3 regions of the Pseudovibrio sp. WM33 genome follow, and region 2 is predicted to be linked to each of the others. Evidence: predicted binding sites of a transcription regulator. Region 2 holds the regulator's gene; each other region holds the start of a gene.
The links. The regulator LexA, encoded in region 2, represses DNA repair genes until DNA is damaged. The targets are predictions, from matches to a motif close to TGTTCNNNNTGTGTTCNG.
Positions count from the first base shown of each region.

Region 1: recA (recombinase RecA) is a predicted target of LexA. The motif match lies at 2,042-2,059, and genes of this name have one in related genera.
Region 3: uvrA (excinuclease ABC subunit UvrA) is a predicted target of LexA. The motif match lies at 4,165-4,182, and genes of this name have one in related genera.

Region 1 covers NZ_LMCK01000090.1:158,917-164,221, forward strand. Annotated here, with positions in the region: gene alaS (alanine--tRNA ligase) at 1-734, opposite strand, end outside; gene recA (recombinase RecA) at 925-1,989, opposite strand; gene PsWM33_RS16120 (carbohydrate kinase family protein) at 2,291-3,214, shown strand; gene PsWM33_RS16125 (pseudouridine-5'-phosphate glycosidase) at 3,247-4,161, shown strand; gene PsWM33_RS16130 (hypothetical protein) at 4,556-5,023, shown strand; gene cckA (cell cycle histidine kinase CckA) at 5,095-5,305, opposite strand, start outside.
Region 2 covers NZ_LMCK01000022.1:24,294-29,598, forward strand. Annotated here, with positions in the region: gene PsWM33_RS05945 (ComEC/Rec2 family competence protein) at 1-1,722, shown strand, start outside; gene lexA (transcriptional repressor LexA) at 1,618-2,340, opposite strand; gene PsWM33_RS05960 (molybdopterin molybdotransferase MoeA) at 2,590-3,804, opposite strand; gene moaC (cyclic pyranopterin monophosphate synthase MoaC) at 3,801-4,304, opposite strand; gene trpC (indole-3-glycerol phosphate synthase TrpC) at 4,362-5,153, opposite strand; gene trpD (anthranilate phosphoribosyltransferase) at 5,167-5,305, opposite strand, start outside.
Region 3 covers NZ_LMCK01000079.1:21,086-26,390, reverse strand. Annotated here, with positions in the region: gene PsWM33_RS13515 (hypothetical protein) at 1-352, shown strand, start outside; gene uvrA (excinuclease ABC subunit UvrA) at 1,019-3,952, opposite strand; gene PsWM33_RS13500 (single-stranded DNA-binding protein) at 4,354-4,911, shown strand; tRNA gene PsWM33_RS13495 (tRNA-Glu) at 5,179-5,253, opposite strand.

The DNA.
Region 1 (5,305 bases), on a different contig from region 2:
TCGTAGTTGTTATGTACGCCCTGCATAATCGCAGCAAAACGCTCAAGACCCATGCCAGTATCGATGGATGGACGCGGCAGATCGATACGCTTTTCTGGCAGCTGCTCGTACTGCATGAACACGAGATTCCAAATCTCGATAAAGCGATCACCATCTTCCTCAGGAGATCCTGGAGGGCCACCCCAGATATGTTCGCCGTGATCGTAGAAGATCTCGGAGCATGGGCCACAAGGACCGGTATCACCCATGGCCCAGAAGTTGTCTGAAGTTGGGATGCGGATGATTTTCTCATCAGCAAAGCCAGTCAACTTCTTCCAGATCTTGAATGCTTCTTCATCCTCGGAATAAACGGTGATCAACAGCTTGTCAGCCGGCAGCCCGTATTCTTTGGTGATCAGATTCCATGCCAGCTCAATAGCGTTTTCCTTGAAGTAATCTCCAAAGGAAAAGTTGCCCAGCATTTCAAAGAAGGTGTGATGGCGCGCAGTGTAGCCAACATTGTCCAGATCGTTGTGCTTACCGCCAGCGCGGACACATTTTTGCGAAGATGTTGCACGCACGTAATCCCGTTTTTCCAAACCGGTGAATACGTTCTTGAATGGCACCATACCCGCATTTGTAAACATCAATGTCGGATCATTGCGTGGCACCAGTGGACTGGAAGGAACAACTTCGTGTCCGTTCTTTGCAAAGTAGTCGAGAAAAGCCGACCGAATTTCGTTGACGCCACTCATAGGTATTGATGTCCGTCTCGTTTTCTAGTGGGCAGCTACTTCAACAATCACAGCCGCCAAATTGCAGGGTATGCGCATCAAAAACGATGCAACAAAAAATTAGTATCTGCCGCGTTTTAGCCATATGCAGCAAATCTGTCCATAAAACCCTACAAAAAAAGAGGCTGGATAAATCCAGCCCCTCTAAACTCTATTGGTTTTCCGCAGCTTTTTCCGGATCATCAATCTTTTCAGCAATCAAACCTGCATTCTGTCGGATAGCAAGTTCAATCTCATCCGCCAGTTCAGGATTCTCTTTCAGGAAGGTTTTCGAGTTCTCTCGCCCCTGCCCCAGCCGCTGGCTGTTGTAAGAGAACCACGCACCTGACTTCTCAACAATGCCGCCTTTCACACCAAGATCCAGCAATTCCCCCATTTTGGAGATGCCTTCGCCGTAGATGATGTCAAACTCAACCTGCTTGAATGGAGGCGCCAGCTTATTCTTCACCACTTTCACGCGGGTCTGGTTACCAACAATCTCGTCACGATCTTTAATCGCACCGATACGGCGGATATCCAAACGCACAGAAGCATAGAACTTGAGCGCGTTACCACCAGTTGTCGTCTCAGGCGAACCAAACATCACACCGATCTTCATGCGAATCTGGTTGATGAAGATCACCATGGTATTGGATTTGGAAATGGAAGCGGTCAGCTTGCGCAGCGCTTGGCTCATCAAACGAGCCTGCAGGCCAGGGAGCGAATCGCCCATCTCACCTTCAAGTTCTGCTTTTGGCGTCAGCGCAGCAACGGAATCGATCACCAGCACATCAATCGCACCCGAGCGAACCAGCGTATCGGCGATCTCAAGCGCCTGTTCACCAGCATCCGGCTGAGAGATGAGCAGGTCATCAATATTCACACCAAGCTTGCGTGCATAAATCGGATCCAGCGCATGTTCAGCATCAATAAAGGCGCAAATCCCGCCTCCTTGCTGCGCACAGGCAACTGTGTGCAAAGCCAGCGTGGTTTTACCGGAGCTTTCAGGTCCATAGATCTCAACGATACGCCCTTTTGGGAGCCCGCCGATTCCAAGGCCGATATCAAGACTGAGAGAACCAGTCGAAACGCTCTGGATTTCTACGGCCTGCCCCTGGCCCATGCGCATAATGGAGCCTTTACCAAAGGCTCGTTCAATTTGGGAAAGCGCTGCATCCAGTGCTTTATTCTTGTCCATCTGATTGCCCTCAACAAGGCGAAGTGAAGTTTGTGCCATACGTTCTCATCCCTTATTCCACGATGGACGCGTAGTTTCAAAGTCAGTTATTTGTACTCATTTTGTTCCAACTCCGCAATACCTGATAACTAACTAATAAAAATGGATTAATTTCAATATGTTCTCCTATTGTTCAACATGTAGATAACTTTTCCCGACACCCGTTTGGAGGAACGCATCTGGAATCAAACAGCAAAATGCACTTTTGATACATCACCCACAGTCTGTATTTGCTCGTAGCTTGCTTTGGCCAACCACATTGCATATCAACTGTCTTTCGATGTCGGGAGGAGAATTGGTTATGTCCACTAAAAAGGTCGGAGTAATCGGAGCAATCCATCTGGACAGGATTGCCCATGCAGATCGACCATTCAAGCCGGACACCTCAACACCCGGGAAAATTATGTCCCGTGCTGGAGGTGTTGGAGCAAACATTGCACGTGCAATGGCCCGGCTAGGCATGCAACCAACAATGCATGGATGTCTGGGGGACGATGCAGATGGAGCATTCCTCGCAAAAAGTCTGACAGAATGCGGGATTGATACTTCCAGTATCACCACTGTCGCAGAAGGGAGAACCGGATCCTATCTGGCACTTCACAATCCGGACGGTACGTTATTCTCCGCTATTTCGGATAGTGAAATCACAGCGATGGTGAGTTTCTCACAAGCCCATCCAATCCCACAGGCTCTGCTGGACTGCGACATCTGGCTCTGTGAAACCAATCTGGAAGAAGCAACGCTTCTCTCACTTGCCAATGCCAAGGAGCATCGCCTTCTCGCAGCAGACACCGTCTCAATTGCGAAGGCGCCCAAACTGCGTCCCCTCCTCTCAAAAATCGACATTCTTTTTACCAACACAGATGAAGCCACAGCTCTTTTGGAGTGCGAACCAGGAGAATTCTCAGCAGAAGAACTAGCTCAAAAGCTGGCAACTGCGGGCATTCCAATTGTTCTGGTCAGCAATTCCAACAAGCCACTGGCTCTTCACTGTGCAGGCAGCACAAGCTCGCACACTCCATTTTCTGTTGTTCCCGTGGATGTCACCGGCGCAGGTGATGCCTTCATTGCAGGCTTTCTTTATGCAAGCTGCCTCAATGAAGCCCCGGTTTCAGCAGTAAAAAGCGGCCTTGCTTCTGCATCAATTACAGTGGAAGCGACTGGCGCCGCGCCAGAAACGCTTTCACCCCAATCGCTTAAAGCTCGTTTATTAGAACATGCCTAAGCACCAACAACATACGAAAGACTGGGAAAACCATGGGAAGTTCAATTAAAATCCATCATTCAAAAGAAGTTGCAGATGCTCTGAGCAATGGCGCCCCTATTGTTGCGCTGGAGTCCACCATCATTACCCATGGTATGCCGTACCCGCAAAACGTTGAGACTGCCCGCGAAGTAGAACAGATCATCCGTGACGGTGGCGCAGTCCCTGCAACAATCGCAGTGTTGAATGGCGAGCTTCACGTAGGTCTGGAAGACAGCACTCTGGAAGAACTGGCAAACGCCAAAGACGTCATGAAGTGCTCCCGCGCAGATCTGTCCTTCGCGATGGCGCTGGGTAAAAACGGTTCCACAACCGTAGCCGCAACCATGATGGCAGCACACGCAGCTGGCATCCGCGTATTCGCAACCGGCGGCATCGGCGGTGTCCACAAGGGCGCGGAAATCAGCTTCGATATCTCAGCTGACCTGGATGAGTTGTCCCGCACTCCTGTTTGTGTTGTTTCCGCAGGCGCAAAAGCCCTGCTCGACATTCCAAAGACACTGGAAGTTCTGGAAACACGCGGCGTTCCGGTCATTGGTTTCAATTGTGAAAACGTACCAGCCTTCTGGTCTCGCGATTCAAAAATCAAAGCGCCTTACAGCCTGGACGATGCTTCCGACATCTCCAAACTGATCAAGTTCCGCGAAACATTTGGCGATCACGGCGGCATGCTGGTCACCAACCCGGTACCTGTAGAAGACGAAATTCCATCTGACGAAATGCAGGTGTTCATTGATGCATCCATTCAGGCAGCTGAAGAACAGAACGTCACCGGCAAGGAAGTAACACCGTTCGTGCTGCAAGACATTTTCGAGCGTACCAAGGGCCGCAGCCTTGCAACCAACATTGCGCTGGTTAAAAACAACGCAAAGCTTGCAACAAAAATTGCCTGTGGTTTGACTGCATAAGCAGCTTTTAAACCAAACAGAAATACAAATCCGGGCCGGTCAATCCAGCCCGGATTTTTTTATGCGCAACCTGCGTTGTTTCTTCTGCTCACCCCGACACTTTCAATCAACTCAAATCATGCAGAGACGTTCACATCTCTTTGATCGAAAGATTCCGTTGTTTTTCGGTCCCGATTATTTTAGGTGTTCTAAAGCTATAGAACTTTACATCTCTGTGTTTCTATTGGCGCATCTGCATCTTGTGGTCATAGAGTGCTCATCAAAACGCCATCAGGCGGGCATATGCGAGAAAGGCCGGTCCCATTTATTGGGTGGCTCCATTGAAATCACGCCAAACAGAATTTCGCGGTTGGCGGCAGCTGCTTCTGTTTTTGTCACCCGCAGGATTTACGCTATGAAGAAACTTATTTTTATCGGATTAACAGCAGCTCTCGCAGCTTGCCAAAGCGGCCCATCCAATCGCAGCGGCCAGCCTGCCATTCGTGCAGACGCAGATTCTCAAACCATCCAGATCAACGCATCACCTGAAACTGTTCGCAATACACTGGTAGACAGCGCAAGCGCACGCGGCACCATCGTGCAGCAGAATGAACCAAACATGGTGGTGATGGAAAGCTACGTGCGCGGCGAAAACGCTGTTTTGGATAACGAGTTCGGCGCCTCTGACTCCGGTGAGCGCGCATATCGTATTCGTGTGCGCTTCTCTGGCGCACAGTGCCGCACAAATGTTGTTCAGGACCTTGCACTGGTCAACAACATCTACACCCCGCAAGAACAGTCTTTCCAACTTCCAGGAAATCCGGGTTCCATGCAGAGTCTTCAACGATTGAAGTCCAATGCGGAATCATCTGCGGGCTGCTAAGCATCCAGAATTCAAAAAAAAGGCCGGAAAGCTTCACAGCTCTCCGGCCTTTTGCATTAAAGAGTAAGAAACTAGGCGCGTTCTTGCGTCTTGGCTTCCAGAGTTTCTTTCACGGTTGTTGCAAGCTGCTTGAGTGTGAACGGCTTCGGCAAGAAGGTGAAATTCTCCTCAGCAGGCAAGTTCTTCTCAAACGCATCCTCGGCATAGCCAGAGATAAAGATGATCTTCAGGTCAGGACGCGTCTTGCGCAGCTCAATAAGCAGGCTTGGCCCATCCATTTCC
Region 2 (5,305 bases):
TTTTTCAGTGGGATTGGTGCAGTCGGCTATGCGCTTTCCAAACCGGTTGTTGTGGCACAGGTAGAGGGCACAAGTTTTCTGCAAGGGATAGAGCGTGTGCGCAGTGGGATAGCACAGCGGATCCGGCGGGTGTTGGATAACAGCCCGGAAAGTGCGTTTGCTGTTGCACTTCTGGTGGGCAAGCGAGACTATCTTGCCACCGCTGACAAGGATGCCTTGCGCAATGCAGGGCTTGCTCATGTGCTCGCTATCTCCGGCATGCATATGGGACTTGTGACCTCTCTGGTCTTCCTTGGTGCCCGCCTGATCCTATCCCTCAGCCAGTCGCTTGCGCTGAAAGGACATATTCACGTTTATGCCAGCGTGGCAGCACTGATTGCGGCGATTGTTTATCTTGGTTTGTCAGGAGCTTCTGTGGCAACGCAGCGGGCTTTTTTGATGGCGGCGATGATTTTATGCGCGGGTCTGCTTGGTCGGCGGGCCTTCAGTCTGCGTGGTCTGGCGCTGGCTTGCCTTGTGCTTTTAAGCCTGAGGCCGGAGGAGGTTCTGGCTCCCGGGTTTCAGATGTCCTTCATTGCAGTGCTCGCCTTGCTCTCAGCCTATATGCTTGGGAAGGATTGGTTGCTCGGTGATCGAGACAGTTCGCGCAGACGGAATACCTCATGGTTTCAGAAGGTTAGTCGTGTAATCTTAAAGTGGATTCTAGCTTGTGCGTTGACCTCGTTGATTGCAGGTGCTGCCACGGGGCCAGTTGCGGCGATGCATTTTGAGCAGGTTGCGCCTTATGGAGTTCTGGGGAATATTCTTGCTATGCCATTGGTGACTTTTGTGGTTATGCCCCTTGGGTTATTGAGTCTGTTGGCGATCCCGTTTGGTGCGGATGCGTTCTTTCTGCAAGGGATGGAGGCTGGGTTGGCGCTGGTGCTGAAAGCTGCCTACTGGGTGAGCTCACTCAGTGAGGGGCTGACCAGTCTCGGGGTTGCCAGTGCTCCAGGGTATCTGCTCGTGATCCTAGCGATTGTCGTGCTGTGTGTGACGCCGCTGCGCCTGAAATGGCTTTCACTTCCGGCATTTACGGTGAGTGTCCTGATGTTTGCCGGTGGCAAGGCGCCTGATCTGATGATTGCAGATGCGGGCAAGCACATTGCTTATTATGGGCAGGATGGTGCGTTTCGACTGACGTCCTCGCGTATGTCGTTTGCTGCTGACAGCCTGTTGCGCGCTGGTGGGGGTTCAGCGGGTTCGTTCAAGCAGCACAAGGTGAGGGCTTCAGATCGGTCCTGTGATGAGCGCGGCTGTGTGATTGAGATATTCCCTCAGCAGCCTGCGGAGGGAGAGAGGGTAAGTTCAGAACCTATCCTGCTGGCGCAGTCCAAAGCAGTTGATGTTTTGGAGGCTGACTGCCATCTTGCCACCATCGTCATCACACAGGTTCAGGCGCCTCCGGCTTGCCGGGCTGAGCTGGTTATCGACCAGAAGATTTTCGGAGAACGAGGTTCAGCTTACATCTGGCTCTCAGCTGGCGCTAAGGGCGGGGAAAGAATAAAAAAAGTGCGCTGGGCATATGATGCTCAGCGCAGACCTTGGAATCCAAAATTGCCTCAGGCAACCAATGATTTAATAGCGGCGGAAGAGCGCAATCATCTTGCCTTGAACGTGGACGCGGCCCGGGCCGAAGATGCGAGTTTCGTAGGCGGGGTTGGCCGCTTCCAACGCGACTGAGGCGCCTTTTTTGCGCAGGCGCTTCAAGGTTGCTTCTTCTTCATCAATCAGCGCCACAACGATTTCGCCGTTATCAGCCGTGTCACCACGTTTGATCAACACGGTATCCCCATCGAAGATACCGGCATCGATCATGGAGTCGCCTTTGACTTCCAGCGCATAATGCTCACCGCGACCCATCAGATCAGCAGGCATTGCGATGGTATGGCTTTGTGTCTGGATTGCTTCGATTGGTACGCCTGCAGCAATGCGGCCCATGACCGGGATTTCCAGCGTTGGCACTTCGTCTGGTGATGTGGTGCGTGGAGGTGGCGGCGTTGCTACTTTCTTGCTCAGGGAGCCCTCAATCACCTCAGGTGCAAAGCCTTTTTCCTTAGCGGCAGGCTTCAGGCCCGGAGAAATGGAGTCTGGCAGTTTGAGGATTTCAAGTGCACGAGCTCTGTTCGGCAAGCGGCGAATGAAGCCGCGCTCTTCCAGAGCTGTGATCAGCCGGTGAATGCCGGATTTGGAACGGAGGTCCAGCGCGTCCTTCATCTCATCGAAGGAGGGCGGAACACCGGCTTCCTTCAAGCGTTGATGGATGAACATCAAAAGCTCGTGTTGCTTCTGTGTAAGCATCTTTTATCCCCGTTCGCTCCTAAGGCGCTGATTGAAAGTGAGCGGTCATTCCTGACCAATCGCAGTTTTGTAATTCCAAGAAGCTGAAAGACTTCAACTTCTGCGATTGGAAGGACAAAACACGAACGTACTCTACCTGTTCTCATTGTGTTCTGCAATGGGTTTGTTGAGGTTAAGCCCTGCTAGAACTGGGGGATTTGGTTTCTGGTGGGTGAGTGGGCAGGGGTTGCCCACTTCTGATGTCTGGATTTAGCGTAGCTTGAGCAGGTCCACTTTTTCACCTGCCTTTGCAGCTGGTGCGTGTGGTGGACGAATGATCAGGGCATCTGCTTTTGTCAGCAAGGCAAGCATGGAAGAGTCCTGTTTGCCAAACGGTGTTGCTATCAGATCTCCGTGTTCGTCTGTGTCCAGACTGGCGCGCAGGTAGTCCTGGCGCATATCATTTGTAGGCAAATCATCTGCCAGAGTTGCTTTGGTAACGCCTTGATTTGTCACAGAGACCGTGCGGCCTAACATCTTGTCCAGAAGCGGGCCGAGGAAGAGGAGTGCGCATACAAGGCTGGAGACTGGATTGCCAGGAAGGCCGAGGACTTTCATCGGGCCAAGGGCACCGGCCATGAGGGGCTTGCCCGGGCGCATGGCGATGCGCCAGAAGCCTAGCTCCATGCCTTCAGCGCCCAGCACGTCCTGAATGAGATCGTGGTCGCCCACAGAGGCACCGCCGAGTGTCACCAGTACATCGGCTTTCGCTTCAATGGCCTGCTTCACGCGTGCCGCGATTTCCTCAGGTTGGTCTGGTGCAATGCCCAGCATCATTGGCGTTCCACCGCAGTTTCTGACGAATTCTGCGATGCCGACCTGATTGGACGCGATGATTTGATTCGGACCTGGTACCTGGCCTGGCTCTACGAGTTCATCACCATTTGCGAGGATCGCAACAACCGGTTTTTTGCGTACTGGCAAGGCTGCGTGGTTCATGGCGCCTGCAAGCGATAACTCACGGAAGCCGAGTGGCGCGCCTGCCTTCAGGAGGGTTTGACCTTCTTTGAAGTCGAGGCCTGCTGGGCGGATGAACTTACCAACAGAAACGGCTTCCTCGCAAAACAGGTTATCCCCGTCACGGCGAGCGTTTTCCTGCATTAAAATCGCGTCGACGCCTGCTGGAACAGGCGCACCTGTAAAGATGCGCAGAGCTTCTCCGGCTTGCAGCGTGCCATCGAAGTTATGCCCGGCAGCAACTTCTCCAATGACCTTCAAAGCAGTCTCTGGATCGACCGTATCAGCAGCTTTGACAGCATACCCATCCATTGCTGAGGCCGAAAATGGAGGCTGCGTTCTCGTTGCAGCAACATCTTCTGCCAGAATGCGTTCTCCGGTTTCAAGTAGTGGAAGCTGCTCGGTACCGGTCGGATTCACATCTTTCAGGAGGCGGTCCAGCGCTTCTTCAATACTGATCAAGCTCATCGGGAGTTATCCTCCTCAGCCAGATAGTGACCGGACTTGCCGCCCTTCTTCTCCAGCAACCGGATTTCACCGATCTCCATAGAACGGTCAACGGCTTTTGCCATGTCGTAAATTGTCAGGCAGGCAACGGAGGCGGCTGTAAGTGCTTCCATTTCGATGCCAGTCTGGCCGGATACTTTTGCAAAGACTTCGATCTCAATTCCTGGCAGCTCAGGATTGGGTGTGAAGTCCACCTGAACCTTGGAAAGCGCCAGAGGATGGCACAACGGGATCAGCTCGTGAGTTCTCTTGGCCGCCATGATGCCAGCAATGCGTGCCGTTGCGAGCACGTCGCCTTTCTTGGCGTTGCCTGAAAGGATCATGTCCAGAGTCTCAGGCTGCATTTTTACCTGACCGCCTGCACGGGCAATGCGTGAGGTAACCTCTTTCTCCGAAATGTCGACCATATGAGCCGCACCGCTGTCATCTAAGTGAGTGAGTTTTGGAGAAAGTTCTGACATTTTCTTGCCTCTGGACACAGTTTGTTCAGGTGTCTGCTTTTGCCAAGCAGTTGATTTTTAGCGTTTAAGTAAAGCTTTGGTTGCGGTTTCCACATCCTCCTGACGCATCAGGCTTTCGCCGATGAGGAAGGTGGAGATACCGGAGTTTTCCATTCGGTAGAGGTCTTCTGGAGTGAACAGGCCGCTTTCGCCAACAATGATCCGATCTTGCGGGATCAGTGGTGCGAGCCGCTCGCTGGTTTCCAGAGATGTCTCGAAGGTTTTTAGATTGCGATTGTTGATGCCAACAAGCGGAGAGGAGAGCTTTAGCGCGCGTTCCAGCTCAGCTTCGTCATGCACTTCGATAAGCGCATCCATGCCCAGTCCAAATGCGGCGTCTTCCAACTCTTTGGCCAGTTGGTCGCTAACAGCTGCCATAATGATCAGAATACAGTCAGCGCCCCATGCACGTGCTTCATGAACCTGATAGGTGTCATAAAGGAAGTCCTTGCGCAGAACTGGCAGAGAGACTTCAGCGCGAGCTGCGACGAGATATTCTGGTTTGCCCTGAAAAGATGGTGTGTCCGTCAATACGGACAAGCATGCTGCACCACCGTTTTCATAGGCTTTGGCGAGTGCGGGCGGGTTGAAATTAGCGCGGATCAATCCCTTGGATGGGCTTGCTTTTTTAACCTCTGCGATCAGGGCGTACTCACCGTTCGCATGCTTGGCTTTCAAAGCATCTGCAAAGCTGCGTGTTGGTGTTGCTGCTTTAATCGCCTCATTCAGATCAGCCAACGAAGTTTGCGCTTTGGCAGCAGCAATTTCTTCACGTTTGTAAGCTTCGATTTTCTTAAGGATTTCTGACATGGGATCCGTGGTCTTAGAGTTTCATATTGGCAGCTGTTGCAGCGTCGGAGGCTTCAACAAGTTTGTCCAGTCGGGAAAGGGCTGCACCTTGGTCAATCGCCTGTGCAGCCATCTGGACACCCTCAGTGAGGGTGGAGACCTTATCTGCGACG
Region 3 (5,305 bases), on a different contig from region 2:
TGGACCTGTGGTTGGGTCATCCAATGATATTGGTGGGCTGGATATGGGTAATGGCAATGTTAAAGGGCAGATGGACTGCATTGACGAGGCGACCAATACGACAAGCCTACTGGTTTATGCGGGTTCTCAAGGGTGGCTTAAATACCACCGTGCGGCGCGGCCTGCCTCTCGCGGTTTTTTCCTTGATGGCAAATATCCGCATGCTTCAGCTGTTGTGGTGGATACGACCACAGAGATTCCATGGGTGGTAGACAGCTGGCGCCTGAGTAATGGCAAACCACCGGATATTCTGCACATGACTAAGTGGCTGACTATGACCAGCGCTGATTTGGAAAACCCATCAGGCGGGTGAGCTGGTAATAAGAGTTACGCAGTGATGATTTGGAGAGCGTATCAGCGAGGCTGGTGCGCTTTTCTTTTGCGTGATTGCTTTGCTGAGGAAGGCGGACAGTTTTGAGGAAAATAGGCCCTTAAAACAGCTAACGCCCGTCGATGGGAGGAACGACGGGCGAAGCTAGTAAACAGAGAACTGGGAGGAAATCTCTGTTTAGAACCATCAAGCAGCTTGGGAGGAGGTGCTGCCTGAGGATTGTATGTTAGGCTGCCGAGGTTTAATTGGGAGGAGTTCCTCAGCGGCCTTGAGTTGGTTTATACAAAAGACTTTCCAATTGTGCATCACATCATTTCGCATGTCCGATATGCAAAAAATGCATGGCATTATGGTAAATGATGGCGCTACCATTCTTCAAAACGACATAAATGCTAAAATTAACGATTGTGCAGTGCGGTAATTTTGTGATTTGCGGCACAAATCTGCATACCTGAGGGGCTGGGAGTGCTGTTTTTAGGCAGTTGGTGCTGAAAACTTAATCATATGTCAATGTGTCGCCGGCTTTGGGTGGGGTTTGCAGTGGATCGGCGCCAGTTGGTATTTTGTGTTGTTTTCGCGGAAAGAGACTGTTGGGGGCGGTGATTTTTGCAAAAAAAAAGACCGGGACAGTGCCCGGCCATTTGGTTTTTATTCTGCTGCGTCCAGCTTGCTGGCGCTTCGCCTTTCAAACAATTCCTTGAGGAAGTGTCCCGTATAGCTCTCTGGTACCTCTGCCACATCTTGTGGACGGCCTGTTGCAACGATGGTTCCGCCGCCGTCACCCCCTTCAGGGCCAAGGTCAAGGATCCAATCTGCGGTTCTGATCACTTCCAGATTGTGTTCGATCACGAGAACTGTGTTGCCTTGATCGACCAGCTCATGAAGGACATCGAGCAGCTTGGCGACATCGTGGAAATGGAGACCGGTTGTTGGTTCGTCCAGAATATAGAGCGTACGGCCAGTTGAGCGTTTGGAAAGCTCTTTTGCCAGTTTCACACGTTGTGCTTCACCGCCGGACAAGGTGGTGGCTTGTTGGCCGACCTTGATGTAGCCGAGGCCCACGCGGGCGAGGGTTTCCATTTTGTCGCGGATAGATGGCACGGCAGAGAAGAAACTTGCTGCTTCTTCAACGGTCATGTCCAATACATCTGCAATGGATTTGCCTTTGAACTGAACTTCCAGTGTCTCGCGATTGTAGCGCTTGCCCTTACAAACATCACAGGTGACATATACATCAGGTAGGAAGTGCATCTCGATCTTGATAACACCGTCACCCTGACAGGCTTCGCAGCGTCCGCCTTTTACGTTGAAGGAGAAGCGGCCCGGCGCGTAGCCGCGCGTTTTCGCTTCCGGCATGCCTGCAAACCACTCCCGGATTGGAGTGAAGGCGCCTGTATAGGTTGCCGGGTTGGAGCGCGGCGTTCTGCCAATTGGGGACTGATCAATGTCGATGACTTTGTCCAGGCGCTCCAGACCTTCAATCCGGTCATGCGGGGCAGGGTTGTCGCGTGCGCCATTGAGGCGACGAGCGGTTGCCTTGTAGACGGTATCGATCAGGAATGTGGATTTACCGCCACCAGATACACCGGTTACACAAGTGAATGTGCCAAGCGGGATGGTAGCATTCACATCTTTGAGGTTGTTGCCGCGCGCGCCGAACACTTTGATCTGACGGTTCTTGTCAATCTTGCGCGGCTCATCTGGTTGCGGGATGCTCATTTTGCCGGAAAGGTACTTGCCAGTGAGGGAGGCCGGATTGGCCATCACTTCATCCGGCGTGCCTTTGGCAACTACTTGTCCACCATGGATACCTGCGCCCGGACCCACATCCACCACGTAATCCGCGGTGAGGACGGCGTCTTCGTCGTGTTCTACCACGATAACAGTGTTGCCGAGATTGCGCAGGTGTTTCAGGGTTTCCAGAAGGCGGGCATTGTCACGTTGGTGCAGGCCGATGGATGGTTCATCCAGAACATAAAGCACACCAGTCAGGCCGGAACCGATCTGGGAGGCCAAGCGAATACGTTGGCTCTCACCACCAGACAGGGTTCCGGAAGAGCGGTCCATGGAAAGGTATTCCAAGCCAACATCGTTGAGGAACTTCAGGCGCTCACGGATTTCCTTGAGGATGCGATATGCGATTTCGTTCTGTTTATCAGAGAGCTTTTCATCAATGCTGGAGAACCAGTCATGTGCGGTTTTGATGGAAAGGGCTGTGATCTCGCCTATATGGCGATCTGCTATTTTGACGCAAAGGGCTTCAGGCTTGAGGCGGTAGCCTTTACAAGCGTCGCAAGCATGGTCGGATTGGTAGCGTGAAAGTTCATCGCGCACCATCTGAGAATCTGTTTCACGCCAGCGCCGCTCGATGTTGCCAACAACGCCTTCGAATGGCTTTTCGGTTTTGTAAGAGCGGGTGCCGTCGTCATAAACAAACTGCACTTTTGTGTTGCCGGTTCCAAACAGCACTGCATTGCGAAAGTCTTCAGGAAGGTCTTTCCAGGCCTTGGTCATCGGCTGTTTATGATGCTTGGCCAAGGCTTCCAGTGTTTGGGTGTAATAGGGAGAGGTTGAGCCTGTTTTTGACCACGGCAGGATCGCGCCACCCCGAAGGGACAGGGTTTGGTCCGGTACAACGAGTTCGGCTTCAAACGCCAGCTTTGTGCCGAGACCGTCGCAGGTCGGGCATGCGCCAAACGGGTTGTTGAACGAGAACAGACGCGGTTCAATCTCTGGGATCGTGAAGCCGGAGACCGGGCAAGCGAACTTTTCAGAGAAAATGAGTTGCTTTGCTTTGCCTTTCTCATCCTGCTGATCTGCAAACTCAACGGTAGCGAGGCCTTCAGCCAGCTCCAGTGCCGTTTCCAGAGAATCTGCCAGGCGGCCAGCCATGTCTTCGCGCACAACGATACGGTCAACAACGACGTCAATATCGTGTTTGAACTTCTTATCCAGAGTGGGTGCATCGGCGATTTCATAATACTCGCCATCAACTTTTACGCGCTGGAAGCCCTTTTTCATGAGCTCAGCAAGTTCTTTTCTATACTCGCCTTTGCGGCCACGCACGATTGGGGCCAGCAGGTAAAGGCGGGTTCCTTCTTCTAATGTCAGAATGCGGTCTACCATTTGGGAGACGGTCTGACTTTCAATTGGAAGGCCCGTTGCCGGTGAGTATGGAATGCCTACGCGCGCGAACAGAAGGCGCATGTAGTCATAGATTTCTGTGACTGTGCCGACTGTGGAACGTGGGTTTTTGGAGGTTGTTTTCTGTTCAATGGAGATTGCAGGTGACAAGCCGTCGATCTGATCTACGTCCGGTTTCTGCATCATTTCAAGGAACTGGCGGGCGTAAGCGCTCAGGCTTTCAACGTAGCGGCGCTGCCCTTCAGCGTAAATCGTATCGAAGGCAAGAGAGGATTTGCCTGAGCCGGACAGGCCTGTCATGACGATCAGGCTGTCTCGTGGAAGATCCAGGTCCACATTCTTCAAGTTATGTTCGCGAGCGCCACGTACAGTGATCTGCTTCATAAGGTCTGCGCGCGCGGGAGTATTTTGTGTGTCATGTGTTGGCGACTTCGCCATGGAACTGTCCTTTATCACGGATACCGAGTTCGCATATAAAAAGCAAAACAGGTCTGGGCGCGATCCTCAAAATGCAGGAGAATGAGCGCTGGAAATCAGGTGGAACATAAACGGAACAATTTTAAGGAGCAAGCCTTTTTGAGTTTGCTCGCGTAAAATTGTCTTTTAGAAAAATTGAGAGTTGAACGTAGCAGTTTTGCAAGGCAATGTGTCGGAACAAAAATAGAACGAGCAGATAGCCTTGCTTGCGGGCGCCTGATATTCCGACTGAAAGCCTAGGAAATGTGGACAACCACTGCGGCTTTGAGAAAGTCTGTTTGAATTGTAGAGCGCGGAGCATAGGTTACTTGCCAACTTAACTCGCTTAAACTTTGGGCGAGTTCAGACTTAGGAGTAATTCAATGGCCGGTAGCGTCAATAAAGTCATTTTGGTTGGAAATTTGGGCGCAGATCCGGAAATTCGCCGTACGCAGGACGGTCGTCCGATCGTCAACTTGCGTATCGCTACTTCGGAGAGCTGGCGTGACCGTAACAGCGGCGAGCGCCGTGAGCGGACCGAATGGCACCGTGTTGTTGTGTTTAATGAAGGTCTTGCAAAGGTTGCCGAGCAATTCCTGCGCAAAGGCTCCAAGGTTTACATCGAAGGTCAGTTGCAAACTCGCAAATGGCAGGACCAGAGCGGCCAGGATAAATACTCCACCGAGATCGTTCTGCAGGGCTTCAACTCTACGCTGACTATGCTTGATGGTCGCGGCGAAGGCGGTGGTGCAGGCGGCCAGGGTGGCCAGTCCGGTGGCTTCGGCGGCAGCGGCAGCGGCGGCGGCGGATACGACCAGGGCGGTGGTTTTGGTGGTGGTGGCTCCAGCAATCAGGGCGGCGGTTTCGGCGGTGGCAGCGGAGGTGGTCAAGCACCATCTGGCGGCTTCGGCGGCGGAATGGACGACGAAATTCCGTTCTAAGCCAAGCATGCAATTCAAGATGGCCCGGAGTGAGCGCAGGTTCACTGCCGGGCTTTTTTGTGTTCCGGTGCGAGGTCTTGCTCAGAAGATGATGCGGGTAAAAATCTTATCTTTCGACTTTACTTGGGCTTAAGTGGACTGGTCGCGGCTATGGGGATTGGGGAGCTTGTTTGCAGAGATGTGTCGTCAATGCTTGCTCTCAAAATAATAGAGAAACAGCGCATGAAGATGCAATGCTAGCAAATTAAATAAATTGAAGGAGAGAATTGGTACGCCCAAGGGGAATCGAACCCCTGTTTCCGCCGTGAAAGGGCGGCGTCCTAACCGCTAGACGATGGGCGCACTCTACAGCATTTGCGCAATGTGGCGCGCTGTGAGGAGGCTTATAAGTTTT